Regions from separate parts of the Kribbella speibonae genome, predicted to be linked through region 1. Evidence: riboswitches for the same ligand, from Rfam matches in the RefSeq annotation. Region 1 holds a riboswitch; each other region holds the start of a gene.
What was found. Region 1 has a riboswitch for cobalamin ahead of E0H92_RS30060 (ribonucleoside-diphosphate reductase subunit alpha). Riboswitches for the same ligand answer to the same signal wherever they lie in the genome.
Positions count from the first base shown of each region.

Region 2: it holds a riboswitch for cobalamin, as region 1 does, so the genes downstream of both, E0H92_RS35655 (ABC transporter substrate-binding protein) here and E0H92_RS30060 (ribonucleoside-diphosphate reductase subunit alpha) in region 1, are expected to answer to the same signal.
Region 3: it holds a riboswitch for cobalamin, as region 1 does, so the genes downstream of both, E0H92_RS15215 (putative cobaltochelatase) here and E0H92_RS30060 (ribonucleoside-diphosphate reductase subunit alpha) in region 1, are expected to answer to the same signal.

Region 1 covers NZ_SJKC01000004.1:435,958-440,210, reverse strand. The annotation lists gene E0H92_RS30075 (class I SAM-dependent methyltransferase) at 1-230, opposite strand, end outside; gene E0H92_RS30070 (Fic family protein) at 312-1,577, shown strand; gene E0H92_RS30065 (DinB family protein) at 1,647-2,228, shown strand; cobalamin riboswitch at 2,289-2,456, shown strand; gene E0H92_RS30060 (ribonucleoside-diphosphate reductase subunit alpha) at 2,614-4,253, shown strand, end outside.
Region 2 covers NZ_SJKC01000006.1:270,489-274,741, reverse strand. The annotation lists gene E0H92_RS35665 (FecCD family ABC transporter permease) at 1-345, opposite strand, end outside; gene E0H92_RS35660 (FecCD family ABC transporter permease) at 342-1,316, opposite strand; gene E0H92_RS35655 (ABC transporter substrate-binding protein) at 1,313-2,335, opposite strand; cobalamin riboswitch at 2,363-2,546, opposite strand; gene E0H92_RS35650 (hypothetical protein) at 2,577-3,554, opposite strand; gene E0H92_RS35645 (MFS transporter) at 3,568-4,253, opposite strand, start outside.
Region 3 covers NZ_SJKC01000002.1:371,756-376,008, forward strand. The annotation lists gene cobO (cob(I)yrinic acid a,c-diamide adenosyltransferase) at 1-332, opposite strand, end outside; gene E0H92_RS15215 (putative cobaltochelatase) at 334-2,331, opposite strand; cobalamin riboswitch at 2,393-2,530, opposite strand; gene E0H92_RS15220 (FadR/GntR family transcriptional regulator) at 2,526-3,239, opposite strand; gene E0H92_RS15225 (ABC transporter substrate-binding protein) at 3,362-4,253, shown strand, end outside.

The DNA.
Region 1 (4,253 bases):
CTGGTCCGCGCACCCCGCCGCGCGAACTCGATCGTCTCAGTCCCCAGATGACACTGCAGATGCAGTACGTCGCGACCGTCGAGCGGACCGAGATCCTCCCACTCGTAGTCGGCGAACCAGAACTCGGCGGGCCGGTCGTAGAAGTCGCTCGCCGCGTGCAGCGGCGCCCGGGCGTTCCAGTCGGCCTGGTTGGCGGCCACCATCCGTCGCGTCTGCGCATCCAGAGTCACACTCAGCAGTCTGCCCGCCACTGGGTCCACAACTTGTCCACACCCTTGTTCAAGGTTTGTGGATAAGCTTGAATAAGGGGTATGGCGAGGGTCGAGTTGCACCGCTGGCCCGGGCACCCCGACGGGTTCACCCGGGCGGAGCGCCTGGGCGGGTCGTACGAGCTGCACTTCCCCGACCCGCTGGTCGGGCGCGAGTTCGACCTGTCCGACGACGTACTCGCGCTGCTCGAGGACGCCGCCGGGGATCTTGCCCGCCTGGACGCGACGGCCGCCGTACTGACGAACAGCGAGGCGCTGGCACGGCTCCTGCTGCGTGCCGAAGCGGTCGGTTCGTCGCATATCGAAGGGCTCGTCGTCGGCGCGCACAGATTGCTGAAGGCCGACGTACTGCGGGATCGCATCAGCGACGTGACCGCCGAGGAGGTCCTCGGCGCGGTCGACGCGATGACCTGGGTGACCGAGTCCGTCCAGGCCGGGGACAAACTCGAGGTCGACCATCTGCTCGAGGCGCATCGCCGGTTGATGGCGCAGTCGCCGCACCCGGAGTACGGCGGCGAGATCCGCTACCTGCAGAACTGGATCGGCGGCCGCTCCCCCGCCGAGGCGTACTACGTGCCGCCGCCGGCGCAACTGCTCCCCGAACTGCTCGCGGACCTGATGACGTTCGTCCGTGAGTCGCCGCTGCCCGTGCTGGCGAAGACCGCGATCGCGCACGCACAGTTCGAGACGATCCACCCGTTCGCCGACGGCAACGGCCGGACCGGGCGGGCGCTGATCCACCTGATCCTGCGCGCCGACGGCCTGATCACACGCACCGTGCCGCCGGTCTCGCTCGCCCTCGCCACCCACGCCGCGGAGTACGTCGACGCACTGACCGCCTTCCGGTACGTCGGACGCGCGACGACCGTCAAGGCCCGCGCGGCCGCGAACCCGTGGCTGCGGATGTTCGCTCTCGCCTGCACGCATGCGACGGCCGAAGCGGCGCGTTTCGAGACGAACGCCGCGGAATTGAAGGCCGAATGGCGGGAGCGCGCGGCACCGGTCCGCGCCGGCTCAGCGGCCGAGTTGCTGATCGAGGCACTGCCGGCCGCGCCGGTCCTGACGCTCGCGGCCGCGGCCCGGCTCATCGACCGCTCCCAGCAGGCCGCCAACCAGGGCCTGGCCCGACTGGTCGAGACCGGCATCCTGCGCGAGGTCACCGACGGGCGCCGGAACCGCGTCTACGAAGCGCCCGAACTGATCGACGCCTTCACGTTGCTGGAGCGCCGCTTCGCGAGCCCGGCCGCGGACACCCGGATCGAGCCGCCTAGCAGACCCGTCCCGGCAAGGCCAGAACCGACACACTAGGGGGTTTGACTTTCTGACTGCGATCGAGCAAGAATTCGAACACATGTTCGATCGTACAGGGGAGTTGTGATGCCGGAGGCGTTCGACTGGGACATCCTGCACCGGCCGTCGGCGATGGCGATGGTCCGCGGCCAGCTCGGCTTCAGCTGGATGGTGCTGTCCGGGCGGCTCGCCCAGCTGACCGACGAGCAGTACTTCTGGCGACCGAGCAGTGAGGCCATCAGTGTGGTGCGCCGGCACCATGCCGGGCGCTACCGGTCACTCGGGTCCGGTGAGTGGGTCGCGCAGTGGCCCGAGGAGCCGGACCATCGCGGTCCACGCACGATCGCCTGGCTGATCGCCCACCTCACCGAGACCTTCTTCGAGCGCTGGGAATGGACCTTCGGCGCGAGCGTGCAGGCGGGTGCCGAGATCACCCTGCACGGGAACGCCCGGGACGCGGTCGCCTGGCTGACCTACTGGGTCGAGGCCTGGCAGGACGCGATCGCCGGCCTGGACGAGGACGCGGCGATGACGATCGGCCTCAGCCAGGCCAACGAACTGGACGCCGCCGAGCCGTTCGGCCACGTCGTCCTGCGGCTGAATCGCGAGCTGATCCACCACGGCTCGGAGATCATGACGCTCCAGGACCTCTACGCGGTCGCGGCGTGAGGACCACAAGATGTGCGACACGCGGCGTGGCGCTACCACAAGATCTAGAGGGATCCGCCTAGCATCACTACTGCTGGTGGTTCGGGGCGCGCAACGCCACAAGATGTTGGGCGTCCCGGGGCAACAGGGGAATCCGGTGCGACTCCGGAGCTGCCCCGCAACGGTGAGTGGACGTGCTGTCGACGCATGCCCGCGAGTCCGGATACCTGCCACCGGTGCGTGTACCGCCGGTGCACGCGGTCCGAGACCTCGCGGGTGGGTCGCAGGGCGTGACGGCAGTGTTCCCGGCCGGTGCCGCCGGTCCCGTCATGCGCCCCCTCGTGTGGTCCCGGGTCTCCGAACTCTTCTGGAGCGCACACCTGTGACCATTGCTTCCTCATCATCAGTGGCGACAGAGCTTCGTACGGAGCTCACCGTCATCCGTCGCGACGGCAGTAGTACGCCGTTCGACGCCACCAAGATCTCCGTCGCCGTGACCAAGGCGTTCCTCGCCGTCGAGGGCGCCGACGCGGCCGCCACCCACCGGGTCCGTGACCTGGTGACCGACCTGACCGGCCGGGTCGTAGCCGCCCTGACCAGCCGTGGCGACACTCGCCGCAGCGTGCAGGTCGAGGACATCCAGGACCAGGTCGAGCTGGCGCTGATGCGCGCCGGCGAACACCAGGTCGCCCGCGCCTACGTGCTGTACCGCGAGGAGCGGACCAAGGCCCGCACCCCTGCCGACCCGGCCGGCGTCGCCGAGAAGCCGGCGCTGACGGTCCGCGCGGCCGACGGCAGCCGGTCCCCGCTCGACGTCGACCGGCTCCGCGTGATCGTCGCCGAGGCCGCCGCCGGACTCGACGCGGTCGACCCCGAGCTGATCCTGAACGAGACCCTCGGCGCCTGCTACGACGGCATCCCGCAGCACGAGGTCGAGCTCGCGCTGGTGATGGCCGCGCGGTCGTACGTCGAGACCGAGCCGCAGTACAGCTTCGCCGCGTCCCGCCTGCTGCTGGACCAGATCCGCCGCGAGGCGCTGGGCCGCGTCCACGGCGAGCCCCGGCAGGCCAGCCAGGCCGACATGACCACGGCGTACGTCGACTACTTCCCGCGCTACATCCAGGTCGGGATCGAGGCCGGTCAGCTCGACCCGGAGCTCGGCCGCTTCGACCTCGAGCGGCTCGCCGCGGCGATCAAGCCGGAGGCCGATCTGAACTTCACCTTCCTCAGCCTGCAGACGCTCTACGACCGGTACCTGCTGCACCTCGGCAAAGTGCGGTACGAGTTGCCGCAGGCGTTCTTCCTCCGGGTCGCGATGGGCATGGCCCTGCGCGAGGACGACCGCGAGGCCCGGGCGATCGAGTTCTACGAACTGCTCAGCTCGTTCCGCTTCATGTCGTCGACGCCGACCCTCTTCAACTCCGGCACCACCCGCCCGCAGCTGTCGTCGTGCTTCCTGACCACCGTCGAGGACGACCTGTCCGGCATCTTCACCGGCATCCGCAACAACGCCCTCCTCGCCAAGTATTCCGGCGGCCTAGGCAACGACTGGACCCCGGTCCGCGGCATCGGCGCCCACATCAAGGGCACCAACGGCGAATCCCAAGGCGTCGTCCCGTTTCTGAAGGTCGCCAACGACACCGCCGTCGCAGTGAATCAAGGCGGCCGTCGTAAGGGCGCGGTGTGTGCGTATCTCGAGACGTGGCATATCGATGTTGAGGAGTTTCTCGATCTGCGGAAGAACACCGGGGACGAGCGGCGGCGTACGCATGACATGAACACGGCGAACTGGGTGCCGGATCTGTTTCTGCAGCGGGTGGAGGCCGGTGGGGAGTGGACGTTGTTCTCTCCCGATGAGGTGCCGGATCTGCACGAGTTGTACGGCGGTGCGTTCGCTGAGGCGTACTCGGCGTACGAGGCAGCTGCGGATCGTGGGGAGATTCTGGTGTTCAAGCGGGTCAAGGCGGTTGACCTGTGGCGGCGGATGCTGACGGTGCTGTTCGAGACCGGGCACCCGTGGATCACCTTCAAGGACGCCTGCAACCT
Region 2 (4,253 bases), on a different contig from region 1:
CGCACCGAGCGGGATCCAGCCGCTGCCGAGTACGGTGATCATCAGTACGGCGGCCAGCGCGGCGCCGGCGTTGATCCCGATCAGGTCCGGGCTGACCAGCGGGTTCCGGGCGAGCCGCTGAAAGATCGCGCCGGACACCGCGAACGCCGTACCGACGCCGATGCCGACCAGCACGCGCGGCAGGCGGTTGTTGACGACGACGTCGTACGTGATCAGCGTGCCGTGCCCGGACAGGGTCCGCAGTACGTCGGCCAGCGGCAACGCGTAATCGCCCCGGGTGAGCGCGAACGCCCCGATCACGGCGGTGAGCAGCCAGCCGGCCGTCGAGACCACGACGCTTCTCACAGCTCGGCCATTCGCCGGCGGCGGACCAGCGCGATGAACAGGGGCGCGCCGATCACCGCGGTGACGATCCCGACCTGCAGCTCCGCGGGCCGTACGACGATCCGCCCGAGGATGTCGGCCAGCAGCAGCACGATCGGCGCGAGCACCATCGACCACGGCAGCAGGTAGCGATAGTCCGGACCGACGATCCGCCGTGCGACGTGCGGTACGGCGAGGCCGATGAACCCGATCGGGCCCGCGATCGCGGTCGCCGTACCGGCCAGGATCACGACCGCGAACCCGGCGAGCACGCGGACCAGGTGCATCCGCGTCCCCAACGCCTGCGCCAGCTCGTCGCCGAGTGCGAGCTGGTTGAGCGACCGGCCGAGCACGACCGCGAGAACGGTGCCGATAGCAACAAACGGGACGGCCTGCGCGACGATCGAGCCGGTGGCGAGCGACAACGACCCGACCACCCAGAACCGGTACTCGTTCAAGGTCGAGAGATCGAGCAACGTCGCGGCCGAGGTGATCGAGCCGAGCAGTGCGGAGACCGCCGCCCCGGCCAGCGCGAGCTTCACCGGGGCGGCGCCACCGATCAGGTACACCACGACCGTCGCCACCAGCGCCCCGCCCATCGCGAACCACACGTAGCCGGTCAGACTGTGCACCCCGAGCAGGCCGATCGCCCCGACCACGGCCACCGCGGCACCCGCGTTCACACCGAGGATTCCCGGATCGGCGAGCGGGTTGCGGGTGACGCCCTGCATCAGCCCGCCGGACAACCCGAGCGCGGCCCCGACAAGTAGACCCGCGACGGTTCGCGGCACGCGCAGGTACCTGACCACGCGGTCGGTGTCGCTACCGCTGAAGTCGACCAACGCCCGGTAGACCTCACTCACCCCGACCCACCGGTTGCCGACACACAAGGACAGCAACACGACCATCGCCAGGACACCGACGCAGACCGCGAGGCCCGCGGCTCGCCTCAATCGACCAGGTCCGGATGCAGGAGATGGCCCAGGTTCTCCGTGGTGTACGCGCCCCGGACGCCGGCGGAGTGATTGGCGAACAACCACGGGATCACACGTTTGCCCCGCACCGCCTTGAGGTTCGCGTACGCCGGATTGCCGAGGATCTTGTCGACGTCCGGCTGTGAGGCCGCGGGCGTCAGCGATGCGTCGCAGCAACCGCTGACCAGCACGTAGTCCGGGTCCCGCTTGATGAACTCCTCCACGCTGATCTTCACGTTCCGCTTCGCCGTCAGGTCGGCGAACGCGTTCACGCCGCCCGCCTGCCGGATCAGCACCGTCCCGAAGTCCGGACCGCCCGAGACCGTGAGCTGTCCGCCTTCCAGCCCGGGCCGGACGATCGCCACTGTCGGCCGCGGCGCGTCCTTCACCGCGGTCTCGACCGCCGCGATCCGGCGCTGCTGATCGGCGATCACCTGCGCGGCCCGGTCCTCGACGCCGAAGAGCCGGCCGAGGTCCCGCAGGTCGGCGTACACGTTGTCCATCGAGACAGTCGACGGGTCGATCGCCTCGTCGCCCTTCCCGTCGGCGGTCGGGCAGAGCGGGCTGAAGATCCAGGTCCGGACGCCGAGGTCGGCGAGGCTCTTCCGGCTGCCGAAGCTCGAGTCGCTGCCGGCGGCGCTGAACACGTCGTTGAACCCGGACAGGACGAAGTCCGGGTTCAGACTGAGCAGTTCCTCGCGGCTCGGCAGATTCTTGAAGTACTTCGCCTTCGCCTGCGCGCCGGCGTACTCCGGGAGCACTTCGGCGTCCAGGTACGCCGTACCGACCAGGCGGTCCGAGATACCCAGCGCGTGGGCCATTTCGATGGCCGGCTGGTACGCCGCGAACACGCGCTTCGGCGGACCGTCGACGGTGACGCCGATCCCGCAGTTCTGCACGGTGATCGAGCGCGCACTGGAATCGGCTTCGGCGGCCGGACCACAGCCGGCCAGGAGCGACAACGACAGGACAGCGGCAACTACACGTACGGCGGCCATGGGCGGACCGTGCCTCCAGCACCTCGTGGACGGGTCAACGCCGTGGCCGGTCTCCTGGCTGACGGGTACCGCGTCCACCGGCCTGACCTTCCCAGCCGCACGCGGCCAGTGGTCCTCTTACGAGTACGACAGGTGCACATCCCGATCACAGTGGCGAGGGCCGCGCCGGTACTTCACCGGCTTCCCGAACACCACGGCGCGGTCACCTTAACACCCGCGACCTGGTCGCAGGTAGGGCGGTTCAGCGGGTGTAGCGCGGGACGACCGAGAGGGCGAACTGGGTCATCAGGTCCGGGTTGAGCTTGCGTGCGGGGAGCGGGACCAGGTCGACGATCTTGTCGTCGCCGACGCGGATCGTCGTCCGGCCGGTGGCGGTGTCGACGTACCCCTCGTCGCCGAGCGGGATCGACTGCGAGGTCGCGGCCTTGCGGATCGGGGCCATCAGGGCCTTGGCGTCCTTCTCCCGGCGCGCGGAACTCGAGATCACGCTCGTCGAGGTCACCCAGCCGCAGACCAGGTCACCGGCGAGGGTCTGACCGTCGCGCCGGGCCTGCGCCGGTACGCCGAGCACCTTCTCGGCCGCCGCCGTACTGCGGTCACATTCGGAGCGCGTGATCAGCCGATCGGCGTCCGGCAGCCCGGGCGCCTGCCGTACAACCTCCTGGGCGAGTACGACGTACTTCGCGGGCGTCGCCTGCGGCCCGGAGAGCTTGTACATCTTCCCGCCCAGCAGGAACACGATGAACGTCTTTGTGCCGTACCCGCCCTGGCCGACCTTGGCTGGCAGCGCAGGATCGCGCGGATTCGCGGCGTACGCCTTCTTGGTCGCCGCCAGCGTCGCCTGCGTCGCCGGAAGTACCGAGACCCCGACCCTCAGCACCGGCCCGTTGGGGCTGGCACTGAGCGAGAACTGGCACACGTCGTACGTCGGGATGTCGAGCTCGGCCGGCGGCGCCTTGGGCTGGATGTTCGCGACCGGCACCCCGAGCGTCGTCTGCACCAAGGTGGGGTTCATCCGCACGCACAACGTGTCCGCGACCTTGGAGGTCTCGGACGGCGTCGCCGAGGGCGTCACCGAAGGCGTCGGTGTCTCGGTGGTCGGCGCGGTACTCACCGACACCAGCGGCGGGACACTCGGAGACGTCTCGTCCGACGGTCCACTGCAGCCTGCGAGAAGTACGACGGTCAGCGCGGAAGCGGTCACTCGGCGGATACGCATGATGGCACGAACCTTAGCCCGCCGCCCGGAGTTCCCTTTCACGGACCGCGTGTTCGTCGGTACGGGCGTCGTACCGCCAGAACTCGCGCAGCCAGACGGATGTCGCGACCACCCCGGCGACGCACAGCACGCCGCCGCTGACGATCGCGGTCCGGACCGTGGTGAGGTCGGCGACCAGCCCGGAGCGGGCCTGACCGCCGAGCGGGCCGAGCGAGTAGCCGAGCATCTCGATCCCGGCCAGCCGGCCGCGCATCTCGTCGGGGATCGTCTGGTTCCAGATCACCGAGCGGAACAGCACCGACACCATGTCGGCCGCGCCGGCCACCGCGAAGAACACGATCGCGAACCAGATGTTCGGCGCCAGGCCGGCGATCCCGACCGCGGCGCCCCAGCCGATCGTGGCCAGCACCACCGCCCGCCCCTGATGGTGGACATGTTTCGCCCAGCCGCTGGTCAGGCTGGCGCACATCGCCCCGATCGCCTCCGCGCTGTACAGCAGGCCGAGCAGCTTCGGTTCCTTCAGGATGTCCGTCGCGAACGCCGGGAACAGCACGATCGGCATCGCCAGGAACATCCCGACCATGTCGACCAGGTACGTCGCCAGCAGGTCCTTGCGCCGGAACGCGTAGACGATGCCGCCGCCGATGGCCCGCAGACTCGGCGCCGTGGAGTGCTCGCCGGCGCGGTACGAACCCAGCC
Region 3 (4,253 bases), on a different contig from region 1:
GCGGCGTGGTCCTCCTCGGTGCCCGCCTTCCGCGACCAGCTCCAGCCCTCGCCCATCTTGTGCCACTCGACCGGCCCGCCCTCACCGGTCGCCGCGTGCAGCCGGCCGAGCGCCTTGAACGCGCTCTCCTCGCCGACCTTCCACTTGGCGCTCTTCACGAACTGGAAGACCCCGAGGTTCCAGCCCTGGTTCCAGGCCCGCAGCGCCATCCCGAACGCCGCCGTCGACTTCCCCTTCATCTCGCCGGTGTGCACCATCAGCAGCGGACGGTTGCGGCGCTGCCGGGTGGTCAGCCCGTCCTGCGGTACGGCGACCGGTTGCCCCTTCGGCATCTCAGGCCGCCTTCCGTTCGGTGACCGTACGGATCAGGTTGCCGGCGGCAACGTCTCCGAGGTCGAGGTACTCCGCGCCGAGATCCCCCGCGAGCTCCGCCGCCAGCCCGAGCCGGACGCCGCGCCGCGGTTCGCAGTCCACCACGACGGTGGCCATGCCGCGCTGCGCGAGCCATCCGGCTGCCTGGCGGGCGCGCGCGAACGCGTTGTCGCCGTGGGTGGCGCGGCCGTCGGTCACGAGGACCAGGAGCGGACGGCGGCGCGGGTCGCGGATCGCGGCGATCCGCAGTACCTCGGCCGCTTGCAGCAACCCTTCGGCGAGCGGCGTACGTCCACCGGTCGGGAGCGATTCGAGCCGTCGTACGGCGGTCTCGACGCTGCCCGTCGGCGGTAGCGCGACCGTCGCGGCAGCGCCGGCGAACGTGACCAGACCGACTGTGTCGCGGCGCTGGTACGCGTCGAGGAGGAGCGAGACGATCGCCGTCTTCACCTCACCCATCCGCTTCTTCGTCCCCATCGAACCGGAGGCGTCGACGCAGAACAGCACGAGGTTCCCCTCCCGCCCTTCCCGCACCGCGAGCCGCACGTCGTCCGCTCGCACCACCAGGCCCGGACCGCTCCGCCCGCGCACCTTCTGGTGCGGCGCCGCGGTGCGCATCGTCCCCAGCAGATGCGGTCGCCCGGCCTCGCGCCCGACCCGGCCGCGATCGCCCACCACGCGTCCCACCTCGGTGATCGCCCGCGACCGGCGCCCCGCGACACCGGCGCCGGCCACCTGAACACTCAACAGGCGAGCCTTGTACGGCGTGGAACTGCCGGCAACGTCACCGCTCGGGGCCGGACCGGCCGGCGCCTGACCAACGGACTGCTCTTCGCCTTCGGAATCGGAAGAAGAAGCCGAGGTGTCCGCTCCCCCGCCGGGTCCACCGCTCGGATCGTCCGGTCCGTCGTCGTCCGGGTCTTCCGGTGGGGTGCTGTTGTTGATGGCTTCTTCGAGCTGCTCGTCGTCCAGGCCGGGTGCGTCGAACGGGTTCCGGCGACGGCGGTGCGGGAGCGCGAGCTTCGCGGCGGCCCGGACGTCGTCGACCTCGACGACGGTCCGGCCGGACCACGCGGCGTGGGCGACCGCGGTCCGGGCCGTGACCAGGTCCGCGCGCATGCCGTCGACGTCGAACGACGCGCAGATCTCCGCGATCTGGCGCAGGGCCGAGTCGGTCAGGATCACCTCGGTCAGCAGGTCGCGCGCCTTCACGATGCGTTCGGCGAGCTCCCGCTGCGCGCCGTCGTACCGGGTGACGAAGGCTGCCGGATCCGCCTCGTACGTGAGGCGCGCGCGCATCACCTCCACGCGGACGGCGGGATCGCGGCTGGCGACCACGTCGACGGTCAGCCCGAACCGGTCGAGCAGCTGCGGCCGGAGCTCGCCCTCCTCGGGGTTCATCGTGCCGACGAGCACGAACCGCGCCGGGTGGGTCACCGAGACGCCGTCCCGCTCGACCGTTGCACGCCCCATCGCGGCGGCGTCGAGGAGCACGTCGACCAGGTGGTCGTGGAGCAGGTTGACCTCGTCGACGTACAGCAACCCGCGATGCGCCGCGGCGAGCAGACCGGGCTCGTACGCCGTCACGCCCTCCGCGAGCGCCTTCTCCAGATGCAACGACCCGAGCACCCGGTCCTCGGTAGCGCCCACCGGCAACTCCACCAACCGCGCCGCCCGCACCGACCGCTCCCCCGCGTGCGGGCTGTCAGGACAGGACGGGTCGGGGTGGTCGGGGTCACAGGAGAAGCGGCAGCCGGGTACGACGTCCACCGGCGGGAGGATCTCGGTGAGGGCGCGGACGGCGGTCGACTTCGCCGTACCCTTCTCGCCGCGGATCAGCACGCCGCCGATGGCCGGCGAGATCGCCGCCAGGATCAGCGCGAGCTGGAGATCGTCCATCCCGACGATCGCGGTGAACGGGAACGAGTTCGACGGTCCACTGAGTGGTGCAGCCCGCATCGGCGGTGGTCCCTTTCGTCGAGCGGGTGTCCACGCCCGCTACGGCCGGTACGCCGTCCCCGCGGGCCGGCGGACGACCGCGGATGTCCTGGCTTCCAGGCCGAGGTGATGCTCGGCTCTGGTCACAGTGGCGGGACCGCCCCGGACTCCCAGCACGCTGGTCACCGGTGTTCCTCCACGACTCGTCGGCCCGATCATGGCACATCCCCCCGGCTGCGGTACGGGCCGGTGCCCAGGCGGGTGCGGACCTCGGCGAAGTGCAGGTGGACGGCCTCCTCGGCCAGGTCGGCGTCGCCGGAGTCGATCGCGTCGACCACCCGCTGATGGCGCGCCGCGGTTTCAGCAGGTGACGCCGCGAAGGTCTCCAGGTCGGTCTCGACGGCCCGGTACACGTCCCAGAACAGGCCGACCAGCTCCCGGGCCAGCGGGACCCCGGCGGAGTCGCAGATGTGTTCGTGGAACTCACGGTCCGCGGTCGCCGCGTCCAGGCCGTCGTCCCGCATCCGCGCGACACACCCGGACAGCTTCTGCTGGAGCTCGCCGTTGCCGATCCCCGCGGCGCGGCGGGTCAGCTCGGTCTCGAGGATCTCCCGGATCTCGAGCAGTTCCCGGAGCCGCTCGGTGCTGCTGCCGGATCGAGTACGGAACAGCAGCCACGGCTGCAACGCCGACGAGCTGGCCGAGCCGACGAACGTTCCGTACCCGTGCCGGATCTCGACGATCCCCAGCGCCTGCAGGGCTTTGAGCGACTCCCGGACCGAGTTGCGGCTGACGCTGAAGTCGGCCATCAGCACGCTCTCGGGAGGCAGCGGGGCGCCGGGATCCAGGTTGCGCTCGATGATCAGATCGGCGATCGCGTTGGCCAGCTCGTCACTGCGTTTCGACCGTTTCGGCCGGATCACTGTCACGACGTCTCCTCGGGCTTGACCGACTGGAGCCGGACTCCTAAGGTCGGCACTCATAGGACGTAGTACGTCCTACAACCTACCTCCTAAACCACCTCACCACATCCCCTGCCGCTGGAGGCATCGTGAAGCAAACAGGGTTCGACCGCCGCTCGTTCCTGAAGTACTCCGGTGCGCTGGGCGCAGCCGCGACGATCACTGGTGGATTGTCGGCCTGCAGCAGCGGCCCGGCCTCGACCGGAGCCGTCGGCGCCGGCGCGGACACCGGCCTGGTCACCGCGGTGATCGGCTACGGGAACAACCAGAGCTGGGACCCGACCATGACCGCCTCCGCCTTCACGATGGCGGCGATGCAGCACGTGTACGAAGGACTGCTCGACACCGACCCGATCACCCGGCAGCCGTACGCCGCCCTGGGCACGGAGGTGCCGGCCGACCTGAACGCCACGTCCTGGAAGTTCACCCTGCGGGACGGGGCGAAGTGGCACGACGGCCAGCCGGTCATCGCCGACGACGTCGTCTTCACCTTCCAGCGGATCCTCGACCCGAAGCTGAAGGTGCTCACCTACAACTTCTTCGCCGCCTGGCTGAAGGAGGTCAAGAAGGTCGACGACAAGTCCGTCGAACTGGTGCTGAACTTCCCGTTCCCCGACGGCGCGCCCCGGCTGACGATCGCAAAGATCATGCCCAAGCACGTCTTCTCCCAGACCGGCGCCTGGGACCTGGCCAAGAACGGCAAGGCGGTCGGGTCCGGACCGTACAAGCAGGTGTCGCACCAGCCGAAGTCGAACACCACGTTCGAGGCGTTCGCCGACTACAACGGTCCGCGTCCGGCGGCGTTCAAGAAGATGAACTGGCTGAGCATCGTCGACTCGTCCGCCCGGGTCGCGAAGATCTCCGGCGGCAGCGCCGAGGCACAGATCTCCGACAACATCCCGTACGCCAACATCGAGCAGCTGAAGAGCTCGGGCCTCACGGTCGAGGGCGGCAAGGGGATGAACCACCTGTTCCTGATGT